4 regions of the Kocuria sabuli genome follow, and region 1 is predicted to be linked to each of the others. Evidence: riboswitches for the same ligand, from Rfam matches in the RefSeq annotation. Region 1 holds a riboswitch; each other region holds the start of a gene.
The links. Region 1 has a riboswitch for thiamine pyrophosphate ahead of thiM (hydroxyethylthiazole kinase). Riboswitches for the same ligand answer to the same signal wherever they lie in the genome.

Region 1 (3,198 bases):
GATCCAGGAGCGCTCGGGCTCCACCAAGACCCTGCCCCCCGAGATGCTCTACGCGGAGCCGGACCTGACGATCAAGACCGTCCGCGACGTCTTCAACGAGGACTTCACCACGATGGTCGTCCAGGGCGACGAGGCGTGGGACAACATCGAGGCGTACGTGACCTACGTCGCGCCGGACCTGCTCGACCGGCTCAAGAAGTGGGACGAGGACGAGGACCTGTTCGTGAACTACCGTGTGGAGGAACAGATCCAGAAGGCGCTCGACCGCAAGGTCTTCCTGCCCTCGGGCGGCTCGCTCGTGATCGACCGGACCGAGGCCATGACGGTCGTCGACGTCAACACCGGCAAGTTCACCGGCTCCGGGGGCAACCTCGAGGAGACCGTCACCAAGAACAACCTGGAGGCGGCCGAGGAGATCGTGCGGCAGCTGCGGCTGCGGGACATCGGCGGCATCATCGTCATCGACTTCATCGACATGGTCCTCGAGTCCAACCGTGACCTCGTGCTGCGCCGCCTGGTGGAGTGCCTGGGCCGGGACCGCACCAAGCACCAGGTGGCCGAGGTGACCTCCCTGGGCCTGGTGCAGATGACCCGCAAGCGGATGGGCACGGGCCTGCTGGAGGTGTTCTCCGAGCCGTGCGAGCACTGCGCCGGCCGGGGCGTGGTCGTCCACGAGCAGCCGCTGGAGAGCCGCTCCGGCGGCGTCACGGGGGACCCGCGCGACCAGCAGCGGCCCAACCGCACCGAGCGCAAGCGCAACCGCCGCGGCCCGGCCGAGCAGCAGCCGGCCCGTGCCGAGGCCCAGGGCGCCGAGCCCGATCCCGCGGAGAAGGCGAAGGCCGATGCCGCGCGCACGGCGTTCGCGACCATCGCGGCCGCCACCCACCACGAGACCCCGGACGAGGCGGAACCGGCACCCGGCGACGAGTCCGCCGCCCCGGCGGAGTCCCGGCCGGAGGGCTCGGGACGCTCGCGGAAGAAGCGGCGCGGCAAGCGCAGCCGCAACCGCGGTCAGAACGGGGAGGCCGCGGCCGAGCAGCAGGAGGCGGGGGAGACCCTCGACCCGGCCGAGGACGAGCGCGGTGCCGACCGGGACGACCGCGAGGCGGTGACCGAGCAGGGCTCGCGCCTGACCATCAAGGGCGAGGTCATCGAGCTCCCGCAGGGCCACGTGCCCGCCGTCGAGGAGCCCGCCGAGGCGCCGCGGCTGAGCCTGGACTCCCTCGCGGAGGCCTTCGGCCAGAACACCCCGGAGGGGGCGGCCCCCGAGCAGTTGGCCCCCGAGCAGGAGGCCCCCGCCGCCGAGGAGGCGGAGGCTCCCGAGCCCGCCGCCCCGGCGCAGCGGCCGGCTGCGAGCGGGCCGTCGGCGGAACCCGCCGCCGAGGCCCCGGCCGAGCCGGTCCGCCCGCGCCGCCGCTCCCGGCGTGCGTCGGCCCCGGCCGCCCGGCCGGGCGAGGCCGAGGTGACCGCCGGGCAGGCGGCCGCCGCCGAGGGCGCGCGCCACGAGGCGAGGACCGCCGCGGAGTCCCCGCAGCGGAGCTCCCCCGACCGGGCGCCGACCGTCGTGGGCGTCGGCGTCAAGGCCGAGGACCTCACGAGCGGCCGGCCCACCGGCCAGGGCTGAGCCCCCGCTCGCCGACACCCCACGGAGGGCCCCGACCGCACGGTCGGGGCCCTCCGCCGTCCGGTCCCGGCGTCGCGGCGACTAGACTGGGGGACACCTGACACGGGGTGCCGCGCGAGCGGCTGAGAGCACACCCGTCGAACCTGATCTAGCCAGTACTAGCGAAGGGATGTCGCAGATGCGCGATGCCGTACCCCCGCCCGCCCGCCCCGCAGGAGCGGAGGGGACGGCGCCGCCGGACCCGGCGCTCGCCGAGGACGCCGCCGCGGCCCTCGAGGACCTGCGCACCGCGGCGCCGCTGGTGCAGTGCATCACCAACGCCGTGGTCACCAACTTCACCGCCAACGTCCTGCTCGCCGTGGGCGCCTCGCCCGCCATGACGGACATCCAGGGCGAGGGCGGCGTCTTCGCCGAGCTCGCCGACGGGCTGCTCGTCAACACCGGCACGCCCACCGCCGAGCAGCGCGGCGCCGCCTACGAGGCCGTCGGGGCCCGCCGCCGCGCCGGCCGGGCCTGGGTCCTGGACCCCGTGGCCGTGGGCGTGCTGCCCGTGCGCACCGCGCTGGCCCGCGACCTGCTCCAGCACCGGCCGGCGATCGTGCGCGGCAACGCCTCGGAGATCATCGGCCTCGCCGGCGGCGCCGGGGGGCGCGGCACGGACGCCACCCACGGCATCGACGCCGCCCGGGACGCCGCCGCCGCGCTCGCCGGGCAGGCCGGCGCCGCGGTGGCCGTCTCCGGACCCGTAGACCTCGTGCGCGCCCCGGACGGCGCCGTGGTGCGGGTCCCGCACGGCACGCCGCTGCTGACCCGCGTCACCGGCGGCGGCTGCGCCCTGGGCGCGCTCATGGCCGCGTTCACCGCCGTCCGGGCGGACGCGGCCGCGGCGGCGGTCGCCGCCACGACGGTCTACACCCTGGCGGCCGAGGACGCGGCCGCGGACTGCGGCGGCCCCGGCTCGTTCGCCGTGGCCCTGCTGGACCGGTTGCACACCATCACGCCGGAGCGGATCGCCGCCCGGGCCGGGCTCGTGCGCGAGGCGGGCGCCCGGTGAGCGCCCACCTCGATCCCGCCGCCCTGGTCCTGCACCTGGTGACCGACTCCGCGCTCAGCGCGCCCCGCAGCGTCCCCGACGTCGTGGCGGCCGCCGTGGCCGGCGGCGCCACCATGGTGCAGGTGCGGGAGAAGCACGCCCCGGTCCGGGACCTGGTGGCCCTGCTGATGGCCGTCGCCGAGCGCGTGGGCCGGGACGTGCCCGTGCTCGTGGACGACCGCGCCGACGCCTACCTGGCCGCCCGGGCGGCCGGGGCCCCCGTGGCGGGGGTGCACGTCGGCCAGTCCGACCTGCCGGTGGAGCTGGCCCGGCGGATCTGCGGGCCGGACGCCGTCCTGGGCCTCAGCGCCGCCACGGCGCAGGAGCTGGACGCGGCGGCCGCCCTGCCGCCGGGCACGGTCGACTACCTGGGGGTCGGCGCCGTGCACGCCACCCGCACCAAGCCCGACCACCCCGAGCCGCTGGGCGTCGAGGGCTTCGCCCGCGCCGCGGCCCGCACCGGCCTGCCGTGCCTGGCCAT
Region 2 (3,198 bases), on a different contig from region 1:
CGGGTGGGCGGGATCCGCCCCGGGACCCACACCCCGGCGCGGCCCAGCTCGTCGGCGGCCGCGCCGAGCACCTCGGCCGGGCTCCCGTCGTGGCTGATCCCGCCGTCGCGGCCGAGGACGACGACGCGGTCCACGGCCTCGGCCCACACGGCCACGCGGTGCTCCACGACCACGAGGGCCGCCCCGCTGCGGTCGAGGCACTCGACCACGGCGTCCCGGACCTGCAGCACCCCGGCGGGGTCCAGGTTCGCGGTCGGCTCGTCCAGCAGGAGCAGGCCCGGTCGCATCGCCACCGCGCCCGCGAGCGCGAGGCGCTGCTTCTGCCCGCCGGACAGGGCGGCGGTGGGGTGCTCGAGCGGCAGGGGCAGCCCCACGTCGTCGAGGGCGGCGCGGACCCGCGGCCAGATCTGCTCCCGGGGCACGGCGAGGTTCTCGAGGCCGAAGGCGGTGTCGTCGCCGATCCGGGACAGCACCACCTGGGACTCGGGGTCCTGCTGCACGAGCCCCGCCCGGCCGCGCGCCCGGTCGGGGTCCGTGCCGTCGAGCAGCAGCTCCCCGCTGCGGGAGAGCCCGTCGTCGTCGTGCAGGACCCCCGCGAGGGCGTGCAGGAAGGTCGACTTGCCCGCCCCGCTGGGCCCGAGCAGGAGCACCCGCTCCCCCGGCTCGACCACGAGGTCGATGCCCCGCAGGGCAGGGGCGTCCCGGCCGGGGTGGTGCCAGCCGAAACCCCGGGCCTCGACGCGCGCCCCCGCAGCGGTGGGCGCACCGGGGCGCCGCCCCGGCGAGGCGGTCATCGCCGCGCGACCCGGCCCGAGGCCAGGCCCTGCAGCACGCCCGTGGCCGCGAGCGCCTTGACCACGGCCCACATCAGCAGGCCGGCGAGCACCGCGCCCGACACGACCGAGAAGACCAGGTAGGCGATCTGGTGACCGAGGGCCCACTCGTAGTTGGCGAGCACGTTCGAGGTGATCCCCAGGAACAGACCGCTGACCGCGCCGGCGGCCACGGCGACGGCTGCGTTGAACCGGCGGTAGCGCACGGCGGCGAAGACGAGCTCGGCCCCGAGGCCCTGGATCAGGCCGTAGAGGACCACCGTCCAGCCGAAGTGCGTGCCGAGCAGGCCCTCGAGGACCGCGGCCAGCAGCTCGCAGAACAGGGCGGCGCCGGGCTTGCGGATGATCAGGCCGCCGAGCACGCCGGCCACGAGCCAGCCCCCTCCGATGAGGGCCGTCCCGGGCGGGTAGGCCACCGAGGCCGCGGCGGTCAGCGGGTAGAGCAGGTTCGACCACGCCCAGAAGACGACCGCGCACACGGCGGCGAGAACGGCCGCCACGACGATGTCGACGACGCGCCAGGACGTGCGGGCACGGGCTGCGGGACGGTGGGTGGTGGTGTTCATCGGACGTTCTTCCTCCTGGGCTCTGCGAGCCATCGGTACCAGGAGGGGACGGGACGCCACGGGCCGCGCCGTCGGCGCGCACCCGGGGTGCACCCCTGAGATGCTCGACTCCCTTCGCCGGTGCTAACCGGAGCAGGTTCGAGGGTCTGCGGCGATCCGCACTCTCAGCGCCGCGCCGGCCTTCCGGCGGGCAGCGCTCCCCTGTCGTTCAGTGCCCCGAGTCTACCCCGGCCGCGCACCGGCCTGCTCCCCGCACGCGCAGGGGGCCCGTCCCGCCGGGGACCGATGCGGTGTCCGGCGGAACGGGCCCCCTCACGAGGTGCCTGCGGAACTCAGACCTCGGCCTGGCTCTTGGCCTTCGGCTTGTCCTCGTTCTCCATCTTGGCGACCTGGCGGGAGATGGCGACCTTGATGACGGTGCCCACGAGCCCCGTGACGAGGGACCAGATGATGATGCCGGTCCACGCCTCGTCCGGGTCCGGGTTCTTGGCCGGGGGCGGGTTGCCGGTGGCGCGCGTCCACACCGAGCCGAGCACCTTGTGGGACAGGGCCACACCGCCCAGCGAGAGGCCGGTGCCGGCGAGTTCGAGGATCTTCGTGTTCATGGACTGCTGCTCCTTGTCGTCGGGGCGGCGCGGGTGCGCCCGGTCGATCGTGCCCAGCCTAACGCGTCCGCCCCGATCCGTCAGTCTGCTGTCCGTCGACGTGCCGGCCGTCGGCGCGCCGGCCGTCCGCGGCCGGTGGCCCGGCCGGGCCCGGCTCGCCGGTGCCCCGCTCGCCGGTGCGGTTGAGCACCTCCTGCAGGTCGTCCTGCGTCAGCGTGGCCCGGTTGAGGTGCTTCGTGCGGTACGTGGAGCGGCCCACCATGTGGGCCGAGACCGGCACGGTGAGCAGCTGGAAGACCCAGCCCAGCACGATGAGCGGGACCATGACCGGGTCCCTGTTCTCCAGGGCGACGGCCGTGAGCAGCAGCAGCAGCCCAAAGACCTGCGGCTTGGTCCCGGCGTGCATGCGGGTCAGCAGGTCCGGGAACCGGACCAGGCCGATCGCGGCGGCGAGGGACATGAGCGCGCCGAGCACCATGCACACGGCCGCGGCGGCGTCCAGGACGGTGTCCAGCACGGCGCTCACTTCCCGTGCTCGGCGGTCTGGGTGGCGAAGCGCGCCACCGTGACGGACCCGATGAAGCCGACCAGCGAGACGATCACCATGAGAATCAGGTTGTCGAGGTGGCCGTGGTAGGCCATCTCCACGGCGAGGGCGGCCGCGACGATGGCCAGCAGCACGTCCGTGGCCACCACGCGGTCCAGCAGCGACGGGCCCTTGGCGAGGCGGTAGAGCGCGCCTGCGGTGGCCGTGCTGAGCAGCACGGCCGCCACGGCCACGGCGATCTCCATCACGGGCGGTCCTCCTCGGGGGTCTCGGTCGGGACGTCCGTCCGACGGCCGCCCACGATCTGCTGCCCGGCCGTGACCGGGGAGCCGATCGCGGCGCTGTCCCGCTGCTCCGCGGCCGCACGGCCTCCCCCGCGGCGCTCGGCCCGCAGGGCGGCGAGCTCCTCCCGGGAGCCCATGATCCGGATCCACGCGGCCTCGACCTGCCGCACCGACCGGCGGAAGGACTCGGCCTCCTCGGGGGTGCGGACGTTGAGCGCGTGGAAGTACAGCGTGGCCGTGGCGCGGTCGACCTCCACCACGAGCGAGCCGGGGATCAGGGTCATGGTGTGGCCGGTGGCCGTGAGGAGCAGGTCCGAGCGCGTGCGCAGGCCGACGCCCACCACCGCGTTGCGCGCCCGGGGG
Region 3 (3,198 bases), on a different contig from region 1:
CGGCCACGGGGGTGCGGGCCCAGCGGCTGCGGGGGACCACCGCGGCGTCCACCGCCACGGCCACGCCCAGGCGGCGGCCGTCCAGCGGGGCGCCGTCAGGGCCCAGGGGGCGCCCGACGGTCTCGGCCACGAGGTCGACGACGGTGGTGCCCCCGGCCACGGCGTGCGGGCGGCCGTTGAGGGTGATGGCGGTCATCGGGTGCTCCTGTTCGGGTGGCGGGGTCCGGCCGCGGCCGGGTCGGGGTCCTCGGGGGGCGCCCCGGCGGGGCGGTCGAAGCGGTGCGGGTCGGTGCTGGCCAGGTGCCCCGCGTCGTCGTCCGGCACGGCCCCGCCCAGGACCAGTCGCGCGGCGAGGCGGGCGGCCAGCGGGGTGAGCAGGACGCCGTGGCGGAAGTAGCCCGTGGAGACCACGAGGCCGGGCACGGGCTCCCCCGCCGGGCCGCGGATGCGGCCCAGGTACGGGATGTCGTCCGGGGTGCCGGGCCGGGCGCGGGCCATGGCCTCGACCAGCTCGAGGTCGGCGACGCCCGGCACGAGGGCCTGGGCGTCGCGCAGCAGCCGGAACACGCCCCCGGCGCTGGTCCCCTCGAGGTCGTCCTCGCGCGAGGTCGCCCCGATCACCACCGTCCCGTCGGCCCGGGGCACCAGGTAGACGGGCACCCCGTGGACCAGGCCGCGGACGGTGCGCTCGAGCAGCGCGGGCGCCCCGCCGGGCACGCGGGTGCGGAGGATGTCCCCGTGCACCGGGCGCAGCGGCGGGCGCCAGGACCCGGGCAGACCCTCGAGGCCGGCGAGGCCCGTGCCCGGCGCGAGGACCGTCTCCGCCGCCGAGACCATCCCGCCGCCGGCCAGGTGCACGCCGGTGACCGCGCCGTCGGCGCTGCTGCGCAGGCCCACGGCGCGGTCGTGCACGAGGCGGGCCGGCCCGCCGTCGGGGCCTCCCGCCCGGCAGGTCTCCGGCAGCCCGGGGGCGACGAGGGCGGCGAGCAGCGCGGCCACGAGCCGGCGCGGGTCGACCTGGTGGTCGTCGGGGATGCGGTGCACGGCGGACAGCCGCGGGCTCAGGGCCGGCTCCAGGGCCCGGGCGGCGCGCAGGGTCAGCGGCTCCACGGCCATGCCGTGGCGCCGCTGCAGCTCGCGCAGGTCGGCCAGGGCCTGCCGGTCGGCCGCGTCGACGCCGCAGACGAGGGTCTCGGTGGTGCGGTAGCCGACCGACCCGTCCGCCGCCTCCTCGAGGGCGGCCACGAAGGCCGGGTACGCGGCGGCCGAGTCCGTCATGAGGGGGTAGAGCGGCTCCTGCTGGTACTGGACCTCGCTGACCGGGGCGAGCATCCCGGCCGCGGCGCGGCTGGCCCCGGAGCCGGGCTCGGGATCCACCACGGCCACCGAGCGGCCGCGGCGGCGCAGCTCCCAGGCCGTGGCCAGGCCGACCACACCGGCACCGACCACGGCGACGTCGGCCCGGACATGCTCGGGGTCCGGGTACGGGACGGCAGGTGCGGGAGGCGCAGACGTCACGGGCGATGTCCTTTCCTACGGCGGCATGACCCGCATCAGGTGTGGCGGTCGGCGCTGGACGCCCTCTCAGCCCGGTGGGGCTCCCGCAGAACCGCTGACCTATCATCAGCGTGTGAACCAGCATACCCAGGACACCTCCGCCCCCGCCGAGTCCCCGCTGAGAGGCGCCCGGGCGGACAAGCTCTTCGCCGCCCGGCTCTACGTGTGCACGGACGCCCGCCGCGCGCAGGGCGACCTCGAGGATTTCCTGCACGCCGCCTACGCCGGCGGGGCGAGCATCGTCCAGCTGCGGGACAAGGGCATCGACGCCGACGAGGAGATCGCCGCGCTGCGCCTCCTGGGCCGGGTCGCCGCCGAGTACGACGCCCTGTTCGCCGTCAACGACCGCGCCGACGTCGCCGCGCTCGTGGGCGCCGACGTCTTCCACGTGGGCCAGCACGACCTCACCCCCGCCCAGGCCCGGCAGCTGCTCGGCCCGGACGTGCTGATCGGCCGATCCACGCACGACCTCGGCCAGGCCCGGACCGCGCTCGCCGACCCGGACGTCGACTACTTCTGCACCGGGCCCGTGTGGGAGACGCCCACCAAGCCGGGGCGGCCCGCCACCGGCCTCGGGTTCGTCCGGGCGGTCGCCGAGCTGACCGGCACCCGGCTGGACGCCGATCCGGAGGCCGCGCCCGTGCCGTGGTTCGCCATCGGCGGCATCGACGAGCAGCGGCTCCCGGAGGTCCTGGCGGCCGGCGCGCGCGGTGCCGTCGTCGTCCGCGCGGTCACCGAGGCTCCCGACCCGCGGGCCGCCGCCGGGCAGCTGCGCAGCCTGCTCCCCGCCTGAACTCCCCACCGGCTCCCCGCGGCCGCACAGCCCCGTCTGAGAGCATGGACCTGTCAGAGAGCATGGACCCGGACGACGACGGAGGAGTGGCCCATGGACCCCGAGCTCGACCCCCAGGTGCGGCACGCGGTGCAGCATCCCGCGCAGACCGCCCGCGGCCCGGAGGACGTGCAGCTGCGCGTCCGGCTGGCCGGTGAGCCCGCCCGGCGGGCGCTGGGCGCCCACTGGGAGGAGGGCGCCCCGGAGGACGCCCCGCCCGGCGAGGACCGGCTCGCGGCGGCCGTGCTGCTGGCCACCCTCTTCGGCGACACGTTCTGGCTCGAGCGGGCGGCCCGGCTGCCCGGCGACGTCCCCGGGTGCCCCTCGGCGCCGCCGAGCGGGCTGCTGGAGCTCACCCGCGTGCCCGGCGCCCGGGCGGCCATGGCCTCGGTCCTGGAGCGGTCCCTGCTCACGGGGCTGCTGGAGTGGGGCACGAACCCGCTGCCCGAGCAGCCGCCGCTCGCCGTGGCACAGGCCGCCCGGGACCTGGGCATTCCCGACGACGGTCGGGTCTACCGGGTGGTGCGCCGCCGGGCCGAGCGCTTCCTCGCCCGGGAGTACGACGGCTCCGAGGAGCTGGAGCGGTTCGTGGCGCTGCTGACGGAGGCCGAGAAGGGCCACCGCGAGGACGGCCCCGTGCTCTCCGGCGAGACGCTGCCGCCCGCCGGTCCGTCGGCACCGGGAGACCCTGGGTCCGGACCGGCGCCGTCGAACCCCTCGATCGCGGACGCCCCCGAGGCCCCCCGGTGGGGCGTCAGCCCGTCGACGCCCGCCCCGCCGCCGCCCGGGCAGCTCGGCCGGCCCGGCGA
Region 4 (3,198 bases), on a different contig from region 1:
TGGACGAAGGTGCTCAGCTGGGCCAGGGACTGCTCCGTCGGCAGCAGGGCGTCCACCGCCGCCTGCTGGGCGAGGGCCTCCCGCTCCGTGGATCCCACGTAGGCCACGAGCCCGGGCATCACCGCCACGCTCCCCGGGTCCCGGCCCGCCGCGGCGACCCGCCGCTTCAGGTCCGCGGTGTACTCCTGGGCGCTGGGCAGGTCGTAGGCCACGGCGTAGATGCCCTCCGCGCAGCGCGCGGCCAGGTCGCGGCCGGGCCCGGAGGCGCCGGCCTGGAACAGGACCGGGCGGCCCTGGGGCGAGCGGGGCACGGTCAGCGGCCCGTCCACGCGGAAGTGCTCCCCGGCGTGGCCGACCGGGTGCACCCGCTCCGGGTCGGCGTGCAGGCCGTCCCGGTCCCGGACCAGGGCGTCGTCGGCCCAGGAGTCCCACAGCCGCAGCGTGACGTCCACGAACTCCTCGGCCCGGGCGTAGCGCTCGTCGTGCGGCGGCATCCCCGGCAGGCCGTGGTTGCGCGCCTCGGCGTCGAACATCGAGGTCACCACGTTCCACCCCGCCCGGCCGCCGCTGATGTGGTCGAGCGAGGCGAGCATCCGGGCGGCGTGGAACGGCGTCCAGAAGGTGGTCGAGACGGTGCTGACCAGTCCGATCCGCTCCGTGGCCCGCGCCATGGCGGACAGGGCCGTGAGCGGCTCGAGGAACCACCGGGGCCCGGACCCGACGTCCCCGGCGCTGTGCCCGTCGGCGAAGAACACCGCGTCGAAGAGGCCGCGCTCGGCGGTGCGGGCGAGGCGCTCCCAGTAGGCGATGTCCCCCAGCTGCTCCAGGGGGGACTCCGGGCGGCGCCAGGCCGCCTGGTGGTGGCCGGCCCCGAAGAGGAAGGCGTTGAGGTGCAGCTGTCGCGGCGAGGTCACGGCGGCCGCGCTCAGTCGAGGACCAGTCCGCCGTCGACCACCAGGTTCTGCCCGGTGACCGAGCGCGCCCAGGGGGACGCGAAGAACAGGAGGGCGTCGGCGAACTCGGCCGGGGTGGTGACCCGGCCCAGGGGCGTGGCCGAGGCGATGTAGTCGAAGACCTCCTCCGGGGTGGCGGCGCTCGCGTCGGTCGTGCGCAGCAGGCCCCCGGAGACCATGTTGACCGTGACGTTGTGCGCGCCGAGGTCCTTGGCGAGGGTGCGGGTCAGGGACAGCAGCGCGGCCTTCGCCGCCGTGTAGTCGTGGTACGGGACCACCGGGTTCTGGAACAGGTTGGTGCCGATGTTGACCACCCGGCCGAAGCCCTGCTCCCGCATGGCGGGCAGGGCCTGCTGGACGGTGTTGAGGGAGCCTCGGACGCTGCCGGCGAACTGCGCCTCGAACTCCTCCCAGCCGATGTCCTCGGCCCCGGAGCGGGCGTCGCCGTTGAAGGAGAAGTCCGCCAGCGCGTTGTTGACCACGGTGGTGACGGGGGAGCCGAAGTGCTCGCGGGCGGCGCGGAGCAGGTCCGCGACCTGCTGCGCGTCGGTGACGTCGGCGGCCAGGGCCACGGCCCGCTCCGGGCCGTACTGCTCCGCGAGCTCCTCCGCGGCCGTCCGGGACGCGCGGTAGTTGACCACGACCTTCGCGCCCTGGGCGGCGAAGGCCTCGACGACGCTGCGGCCGAGGCCCCGGCCGCCGCCGGTCACGAGCACGGTCTGTTCTGCGATCTGCATGGGTCTCCCTGAGGGTCAGGGCGAGAGGAGGTGCGGGGCGGTCACGGCCGGGCCCGTCAGGACATCCCTTCGCCAGTACGAACTGGATCAGGTTCGACGGGTGTCGTCTCAGCAGGCTCCTCGCGTGGGGCCGGCACCCCGTGTCACTGCGGCCGAGTATAGACCCGCGCCCTCGCTGCCCTCCGTCCAGCGCGCGGGATCAGGGCCGGCGCTGCGCCGACCGCACCACCATGACCGCCCGCCGCCGGCGCCGGACCGGCGCCGCGGGCACTCAGACCGGGAGTCCCGGCGCCGCGACGCCCGCTGCCGGGGGCCGAGGCGCCGGGAGCCCTCGGCATCCCGGCCGGGGCTGTGCGGTTCAGCGGCCACCGGGGGGCCGCTCCCGGCCCGGGAGGCCGTTGCGGGTCTGCTCGCCGGTCTGCTCGCCCGTCCCGTCCTCGGCTCCGTTCCCGGCCTCCTTCGCGGTCCCGTGCTCGGCGCCGTGGCCCAGGAAGCCGCGCAGCAAGGCCGCCGTGCCCTCCAGGTGGGCCAGGGCCGCGGCCCGGGCACCGGGCGCGTTCCCGCCGAGGATCGCGTCGGCGATCTCCCGGTGCTGGCGGTCGGAGTGCTCGAGGTTGACCGGCAGCACCGGGATGCGGTCCAGCAGGTCGCTGGCCCGGGAGCGGACCTCCGCGACCGCGCGGACCAGGCTGGGGCAGCCGCCGAGCTCGGCCACGGCGATGTGGAAGCGGGCGTCGGCGGGGCGGTAGTCCTCCGGGGAGCTCTCCTCGACCTGCCGCAGGCATGCCCGCAGGTGGGCGCGGGCGGCCGCGCTCAGGGCGGCCGCCGCGGCCAGCTCGGCCGCGGCGGGCTCCACCACGGCGCGGAACACGATCACGTCCTCGACCTCCGCGGGGTCCACCCGGGGCAGGTCCTCGTCCGGGTGGGCGGTCCGGCCGGTCACGAAGGTCCCGCCGTACCGGCCGCGCACCACCTCCAGGACGCCCGCGTCCTGGAGCTCGTGCAGGGCCTCGCGCAACGTGGAACGGGAGATGCCCAGCAGGGCCGCCGTCTCCCGCTCGGGCGGGAGCCGCTCGCCCCTGCGGAACAGGCCGAGGCGGATCGAGTCCAGGATCCGCTCGACGGCCTCCTCGAAGGCGTTGCCCTGCCGGACGGGCCGGATGAGGGGGTGCGGGACGGGGTCGCTCACGGTGGCGCTCCTCCTTGCGCTGGGTCCTGCGCCCATCGTGCCACGGCCGCATCGGGCCGCCAGTGGTCCGCGGGCACAGCCGTCGCGAACTCCGACCCGCGCGGATGCAGGGTCTTGACGGTCCTCAGGGGAGACCACAGACTGTCAGCACTGACCTCATACGTCTGTTTTCAGACCTTTGCGGAACCCGGAGGGATCGTCCCATGCCCGACTCCCCAGCACGGCCGCACGACACCGACGAGTACTTCCAGCACCGTCAGCTCCGGTCCGGGGCGGCCGGCTGGGTCCTGCTGGCGGGCCTGGGCATCGCCTACGTCAT

Region 2: another riboswitch for thiamine pyrophosphate. It lies ahead of RE027_RS06160 (ECF transporter S component); the one in region 1 lies ahead of thiM (hydroxyethylthiazole kinase).
Region 3: another riboswitch for thiamine pyrophosphate. It lies ahead of RE027_RS16775 (FAD-dependent oxidoreductase); the one in region 1 lies ahead of thiM (hydroxyethylthiazole kinase).
Region 4: another riboswitch for thiamine pyrophosphate. It lies ahead of RE027_RS09380 (3-oxoacyl-ACP reductase); the one in region 1 lies ahead of thiM (hydroxyethylthiazole kinase).

What each region holds. Positions count from the first base shown of each region.
Region 1 is NZ_JAVHZE010000001.1:89,183-92,380, reverse strand. Features, by position in the region: gene RE027_RS00405 (Rne/Rng family ribonuclease) at 1-1,624, shown strand, start outside; TPP riboswitch at 1,718-1,811, shown strand; gene thiM (hydroxyethylthiazole kinase) at 1,803-2,678, shown strand; gene thiE (thiamine phosphate synthase) at 2,675-3,198, shown strand, end outside.
Region 2 is NZ_JAVHZE010000004.1:115,862-119,059, reverse strand. Features, by position in the region: gene RE027_RS06165 (ABC transporter ATP-binding protein) at 1-794, opposite strand, end outside; gene RE027_RS06160 (ECF transporter S component) at 791-1,399, opposite strand; TPP riboswitch at 1,492-1,612, opposite strand; gene RE027_RS06155 (DUF4235 domain-containing protein) at 1,732-2,004, opposite strand; gene mnhG (monovalent cation/H(+) antiporter subunit G) at 2,063-2,521, opposite strand; gene RE027_RS06145 (MrpF/PhaF family protein) at 2,527-2,799, opposite strand; gene RE027_RS06140 (Na+/H+ antiporter subunit E) at 2,796-3,198, opposite strand, start outside.
Region 3 is NZ_JAVHZE010000026.1:12,117-15,314, reverse strand. Features, by position in the region: gene thiS (sulfur carrier protein ThiS) at 1-196, opposite strand, end outside; gene RE027_RS16775 (FAD-dependent oxidoreductase) at 193-1,518, opposite strand; TPP riboswitch at 1,514-1,615, opposite strand; gene thiE (thiamine phosphate synthase) at 1,631-2,350, shown strand; gene RE027_RS16765 (hypothetical protein) at 2,444-3,198, shown strand, end outside.
Region 4 is NZ_JAVHZE010000007.1:134,614-137,811, reverse strand. Features, by position in the region: gene RE027_RS09385 (LLM class flavin-dependent oxidoreductase) at 1-914, opposite strand, end outside; gene RE027_RS09380 (3-oxoacyl-ACP reductase) at 926-1,690, opposite strand; TPP riboswitch at 1,738-1,841, opposite strand; gene RE027_RS09375 (FadR/GntR family transcriptional regulator) at 2,049-2,879, opposite strand; gene eat (ethanolamine permease) at 3,083-3,198, shown strand, end outside.